2 regions of the Sinomonas sp. T428B genome follow, and region 2 is predicted to be linked to the other one. Evidence: predicted binding sites of a transcription regulator. Region 2 holds the regulator's gene; the other holds the start of a gene.
What was found. Region 2 encodes HrcA, which represses chaperone genes, less so after heat shock. Its sites were predicted from a motif close to TTNGCACTCGNNNNNNNCGAGTGCNAA; they were not measured.
Positions count from the first base shown of each region.

Region 1: a site for HrcA is predicted at 1,406-1,432, ahead of groES (co-chaperone GroES). Genes of this name have one in related genera too.

Region 1 covers NZ_JBRAZR010000001.1:2,746,016-2,749,414, forward strand. Annotated here, with positions in the region: gene groL (chaperonin GroEL) at 1-907, opposite strand, end outside; gene groES (co-chaperone GroES) at 976-1,272, opposite strand; gene ACUYMY_RS12685 (hypothetical protein) at 1,462-1,830, opposite strand; gene ACUYMY_RS12690 (class I SAM-dependent methyltransferase) at 1,862-3,085, shown strand; gene ACUYMY_RS12695 (shikimate 5-dehydrogenase) at 3,250-3,399, opposite strand, start outside.
Region 2 covers NZ_JBRAZR010000001.1:1,996,068-1,999,466, reverse strand. Annotated here, with positions in the region: gene ACUYMY_RS09215 (DUF3097 domain-containing protein) at 1-421, opposite strand, end outside; gene hrcA (heat-inducible transcriptional repressor HrcA) at 662-1,678, shown strand; gene dnaJ (molecular chaperone DnaJ) at 1,701-2,831, shown strand; gene ACUYMY_RS09200 (16S rRNA (uracil(1498)-N(3))-methyltransferase) at 2,834-3,399, shown strand, end outside.

The DNA.
Region 1 (3,399 bases), 750 kb from region 2:
CGACCTCCGGGGAGACGACCTGGGCGCCGGTGAGGGTCGCGATGTCCTGGAGCATGGCCTTGCGGCGGTCGCCGAAGCCCGGGGCCTTGACGGCCACGACGTTGAGCGTGCCGCGGATCTTGTTCACGATGAGCGTCGAGAGCGCCTCGCCCTCGACGTCCTCGGCGATGATGAAGAGCGGCTTCGAGGCCGAGAGGGCCTTCTCGAGCACCGGGAGGAACTCCTGCAGCGAGGAGATCTTGCCCTGGTTGATGAGGATGAGCGCGTCCTCGAGGACGGCCTCCTGGCGCTCCGCATCGGTGACGAAGTACGGAGACAGGTAGCCCTTGTCGAACTGCATGCCCTCGGTGAGCACGAGCTCGGTCTGGGTGGTCGAGGACTCCTCGATCGTGATCACGCCGTCCTGGCCGACCTTGTCGAAGGCCTCGGCGAGCAGGTCGCCGATCTCCTCGGACTGGGCCGAGATGGCGGCCACGTTGGCGACCTGGCGGCCGGAGACCTCGCTCGCGTTCTCCGCGAGGCGGCCGACGACGGCCTCGACGGCCGCCTCGATGCCGCGCTTGATCTCGCCCGGGGCGGCGCCGGCGGCCACGTTGCGCAGGCCCTCCTTGACCAGGGCCTGGGCGAGGACGGTCGCCGTCGTCGTGCCGTCGCCGGCGACGTCGTTGGTCTTGGTCGCGACCTCCTTGGCGAGCTGGGCGCCGAGGTTCTCGTACGGGTCCTCGAGCTCGACCTCGCGGGCGATCGTGACGCCGTCGTTCGTGATGGTGGGCGCGCCCCACTTCTTGTCGAGGACGACGTTGCGGCCGCGCGGGCCGAGCGTGACCTTGACGGTGTTGGCGAGCTTGTCGACGCCGGCCTCGAGGGCCTTGCGGGCGTCGTCGTTGAATGCGAGCTGCTTAGCCATTCGCTTCTCCTTCTGTGCAACGCGCGACACCCCGGCCGCACTGGGCGGCCGGGGTGTCGCGCACGGCGCTACTTGACGACGATCGCGAGGACGTCGCGGGCGGAGAGCACGAGGTACTCGGCGCCGCCGGTCTTGACCTCGGTGCCGCCGTACTTGGAGTAGAGGACGACGTCGCCGACCGTGACGTCGACCGGGACGCGGTTGCCGTTGTCATCGACGCGGCCGGGGCCGACGGCGACAACCTCGCCCTCCTGCGGCTTCTCCTTGGCGGTGTCCGGGATGACGAGGCCGGAAGCCGTGGTCTGCTCCGCTTCGAGCGGCTTGACGACGATGCGATCCTCGAGGGGCTTGATGGAGACCGACACGGATCTCTCCTTTTCATGAACGGGTTCACGGGTAGGGAGCCGGGCAAGCAACCGTCGTCGCGGGTGCCGGGAGCGTGCCTGACATGGTTAGCACTCGACGGTGCCGAGTGCTACTGCGACTCTAGTGAGCGGGCTGGCACTCGGTCAAGGCGAGTGCCAAGGGTGTCGCTCCGGGCGCTGCCGCTCGCGCTAGTCCCGGGTGAGTTCGTCGAAGCTCAGGCCGCCGCCGTCGTCGTCCGCGTCCCGGCCGCGCGTCGCGTACATCGCGACGGCGGCACCCACGACGGCGATCGCGCCCAGCACGAGCCCGATGATCGCGGCGACCTTGGCACCCGCGTACTGGTCGCGGAGCGCGGCGGCCTCGGGCGTCGGGTCGCTGATGCTCTTCCCGCCGACGGAGTACACCGTCGCGGTGAACGCGTCAAGGCCCAGGACGACGGCGAAGAGCAGGCCCGCGACGACCACGACGACGACGCCCACGATCAGGACGGGGCGCGCGAGCTGGGCGAGGCCCCTTCCACCATGCGCGGACGGGGGGACAGTCGGGGTCGTCTCCATGCTGTCAACCCTATCGAACTACGCTGGATGCATGGCCCACGACGAGAACGCCCCGGACCAGCTCGCACCCCTCCTGACCTCCGAGGGGTGGGACCTGCTCAACTCGCTCGGGCCCTACCGCGAGGAGGACGCGCTCACGCTCGGCTCCCGGCTGCGCAAGGAGGGCCACTCCTCCGAGCTCGTCGCCGCCGTCCTGAGCCAGGCCCGGCTCCGCGCCCGCGCCGCGACGAAGTTCGGCGAGTTCGCGTCGCAGATGCTCTTCACCCGGGCGGGGCTCGAGCAGGCCACGCGGCTCTCGGTCGCGGCGCGGCACGCACGCCGGTTCGTCGACGCCGGAGTGCGGCACGTCGCGGACCTCGGCTGCGGGCTCGGCGCGGACGCCCTCGCGATGGCCTCCCTCGACCTGGAGGTCACCGCCGTCGAGGTCGACGAGGCGACGGCGGCGTGCGCGACCGTCAACCTCATGCCGTTCCCGGAGGCCCGCGTCGTGCACGCCGACGCCCAGTCGGTGCCGCTCGAGGGGGTCGACGGCGTGTGGCTCGACCCCGCGCGGCGCGAGACGTCGAGCTCGGGGACGCGCAGGATCTGGGACCCCGAGGCGTTCTCGCCGCCGCTGTCCTTCGTCGAGTCGCTCGCTGCGCGCGGGCTGCCCGTCGGGGTCAAGCTCGGGCCCGGGCTGCCGCACGAGTCCGTCCCGGCCGGGTGCGAGGCGCAATGGGTCTCGGTCGACGGCGACGTGGCCGAGGTCGCGCTCTACTTCAACGCCCTTCGGCGCCCGACCGTGCGCCGAGCGGCCCTCGTGCTCGGGCACGGTAGCGCGGCCGAGCTCGTGGCCGAGACGGACTTCGGCGGCGGCGCGCAGCCGCACGTGGGGCCGTTCGAGGGCTACCTGTACGAGCCCGACGGCGCCGTGATCCGGGCCGGGCTCGTGGCCGAGTTCGCCGAGCGGATCGGCGGGCACCTCTTAGACCCGCACATCGCGTACGTGTGCGCGCCTGAGCTCGTCGAGACGCCGTTCGCGCGGGCCTACAAGGTCCTCGAGGTCCGCCCGTACCACGTCAAGGCCCTGCGCGCGTGGGTGCGGGAGCAGGGCATCGGCGTGCTCGAGATCAAGAAGCGCGGCGCCGCCGTCACGCCCGACGAGCTGCGGAAGGTGCTCCTTGCCGGGCAGAAGAAGGACGCGACCGGCAAGGCGACCCTCGTGCTGACCCGGATCGGCGAGCACCGGGTCGCCGCGGTCGTCGAGCCCGCCTGAGATCCGGGGTCACCTCCCTGCGATGCGGGGTCACCTCCCAACGATGCGGGGTCACCTCTCTGCGATGCGGGGTCAGTGTGACCCCGCATCCCTGAAAGGTGACCCCGCAACGTTGAGACGTGACCCCGCAACGTTGAGACGTGACCCCGCAACGGGGGCGGGCGCTATTGGGCGCGCATGAATTCCTCCGCCGCCGCGACCTGCTCCGGCGTCGGCGTGATGCCCGTGTACAGGACGAACTGCTCGAGCGCCTGGATGGTCATGACCTCGGAGCCCGTGATGACGGTCTTGCCAGCCTCCCGGCCGGCGCGGAT
Region 2 (3,399 bases):
CGACGATGCCCTCGACGCGCAGGTCGTCGCCCCAGACCTTCTCGACCAGCTCGGCGTCGTGCTTGCCCTCGACCCAGATCCTGCTCGCCTTGGCGACCTGCGCGCGCAGCCCCTCGACCCTCACCGACCCGGAGGCCGTCCGCGTCGGCGCGGCGGCAGCGGCGCGGGGCGCCGGCGGGCCGATGCGGACCGGGCGTCCGTCGAGCAGGAAACCGAAGCCGAGCTGGAACGAGCGCGAGCGACCCCGGCGGTCCTCGAGGCTCATGACGTGCATGCCGCCGGACTTCTCGACCCGGATCACGGCGCCGACCCAGCCGCTCTCGGCGTCCTCGAGCACGAGGCCGAGCTCGACCGGCACAACGGGCAGCTCGCGCTTCGGGGGCGCCGCGAGGTCCGCGGGCCCCCATGAGTCGTACGACATCCGCTCCACGCGCACCGGCCTTCCTCGCTCCCGCCGCGCTGGCGCAGGCGGCGCCGCCCGCACGGGCGGCGTGATCATGCTATGGGCTCCGGCCCGGCGGCCCGGGAACCTCGCCGTGGCGGCCGACGGCGTGTGCCCCAGCAGCTGCGGGACGGGCGCCCGCGGGCATAATAGACTTAGCACTTGGTCTCAGGGAGTGCTAACAATTGCCGGGCGCTGAACGGCGTAAGGGGTGAGAGGATGAACGAGCCGCGCAAGCTCGAAGTGCTGCGCGCCATTGTGGAAGACTACGTGCACTTCCGCGAGCCGGTCGGCTCGAAGGCGCTCGTGGAGCGCCACGGGCTCGGCGTCTCGAGCGCCACGATCCGCAACGACATGGCCGCCCTCGAGGACGAGGGGCTCATCGTAGCCCCGCACACGAGCGCCGGACGCGTGCCCACCGACAAGGGCTACCGCGTCTTCGTCGACCACCTCACGGCCGTGCGCCCGCTCTCCCCGGCGGAGAAGCAGGCGATCCACACGCTCCTCGACGGCGCCGACGACCTCGACGACGTGCTCGAGCGCACCGTCCGGCTCCTGTCGCAGCTGACGAACCAGGTCGCCGTCGTGCAGTACCCGCAGCTGGGGCGGGCCCGCGTGCGCCACATCGAGGCCGTCGCCCTCGCGCCGCACGAGGTGCTGCTCGTGCTGATCGCCGACACGGGCACCGTCGAGCAGCGCGTCCACAGCGTCGTCGAGGAGGTCGACCGGGACCGGCTTTCGTACCTGCGCGACCGCTTCATCGAGGGCGCCGCCGGGACCTCGGTCGTCAACCTCGACGCGACCCTCGGCGCCGTCGTCGACGCACTCCCGCCGCACGACCAGCCCCTGGCCGCCGAGCTCGTGCGCGGCCTCTCGGTCCTGGCCGCCTCGACCCGCGAGGACCGCATGGTCATGGCGGGCACCGCCTACCTGGCCCGGTCCAACAGCGACTTCCTGCAGAGCATCTCGCCGGTCCTCGAGGCCCTCGAGGAGCAGGTCGTCCTGCTGCGGCTGCTCTCCGAGATGGCGAGCGACCCGCGCGGCGTGACCGTCACGATCGGCCGCGAGAACCCCTACGACGGGCTCATCGAGACGTCCGTGGTCGCCACCGGCTACGGGCGCACGGACGGGCCGAAGATCGGCGTGCTGGGCCCGACCCGCATGGACTACCCGGCCACGATGGCGGCGGTGCGGGCCGTGGCCCGCTACCTGTCGAAGATCCTGGCCGGAAGCTAGAGGAAGCTAGAGAAAGAAGACCGTGAGCAGCCACTACGAAACCCTGGGCGTCCCGTCTGACGCGAGCGCCGAGGAGATCAAGAAGGCCTACCGGAAGCTGGCCCGCAAGCTCCACCCCGACGTCAATCCCGGCGAGGAGGCGGCGGACCGGTTCAAGGCCGTCACGCACGCCTACGAGGTGCTCGCCGACCCGCAGAAGCGGCGCATCTACGACACGACGGGCAACGAGAACGGCAACGACAACGGGTTCGGCGGCGCGTACAACGGCTCCGGCTTCGCCTTCCAGGACATCTTCGAGACGTTCTTCGGCGGGGCGGCCGGGGGGCAGGCGGGCCCGGCCTCGCGCACCCGACGCGGCCAGGACGCGCTCATCGCGGTCCGGATCGAGCTGCGTGACGCCGTGTTCGGCGTCAACAAGAAGATCGAGGTCGACACGGCCGTGCTCTGCGGCCGCTGCGAGGGCTCCTGCTGCGAGCCCGGCACGGAGCCAGTGCGCTGCGGCGTATGCCACGGCAGCGGGCACATCCAGCGGCCCGTCCGTTCGATCCTGGGCCAGGTCATGACCATGGCCACGTGCCCCTCGTGCCAGGGCTTCGGCACCGAGATCCCGACCCCCTGCAACGAGTGCGGCGGCGAGGGCCGCGTGCGCAGCCGGCGCTCGCTCACCGTCAAGATCCCGGCGGGCGTCTCGACCGGCACGCGCATCCAGCTCTCGGGCCAGGGCGAGGCCGGCACGGCCGGCGGCCCCTCGGGCGACCTCTACGTCGAGATCCGCGTGGCGAGCCACAGCACGTTCACGCGCGAGGGGGACCAGCTGCACGCGACGCTCAGCGTGCCCATGACGGCGGCCGCCCTCGGCGCCGAGATGACCCTCGACACGTTCGACGGCGAGCAGGCCATCTCGCTGCGCCCGGGCACCCAGTCCGGCGACGTCGTCACCCTGCCTGGCCTCGGCGCCGCCCGCCTTCGCGGCGGCGGTCGCGGCGACCTGCTCGTGCAGATCCGCGTCGAGACGCCCACGCGCCTCGATCCCGAGCAGGAGGAGCTCCTGCGCCAGTTCGCCAAGCTGCGCGGCGAGCAGGTCGGCGAGGGCAAGCTCGTGGGCACGGGCGGGGTCTTCGCCAAGCTGCGCGACAAGCTCGGCAACCTCTGACGATGTCCCGCCCGCTCTTCTACGTCCCGGAAGGGGCGCTCGACGGCGCCGAGCCGGGGACGCTCGTCACCGTCGGCGGCGCCGAGGGCCGGCATGCCGCGACGGTGAAGCGGCTCGCCCCGGGCGAGGGCGTGGACCTGGCCGACGGCGCCGGCGTCCGTGCCGTGGGCACCGTCGAGAGCGCCGTGGGATCCGAGCTCGTGGTCGCCGTCGAGCGGGTCGGGCGCGAGCCGGCCCTCCCGTACCGGCTGGTCCTCGTCCAGGCCCTCGCGAAGGGCGACCGCGACGAGCTCGCCGCCGAGACGGCCACCGAGCTCGGCGTCGACGCCGTGATCCCCTGGCAGGCCGAGCGCTCGATCGTCCGCTGGAAGGGCGAGCGCGCCGAGAAGTCGCTCGCGAAGTGGCGCTCGGTCGTGTTCGCGGCCGCGAAGCAGGCGCGGCGAGCGAGCGTGCCGGTCGTGGAGCGGGCGCACGACGGCGCCGCGCTGGCGGAGCGGATCGGTGCGGCGAGGCTCGCCGTCGTCCTGCACGAGGAGGCGGCCGAGCCGCTCTCGGCGGTCCTCGCGGA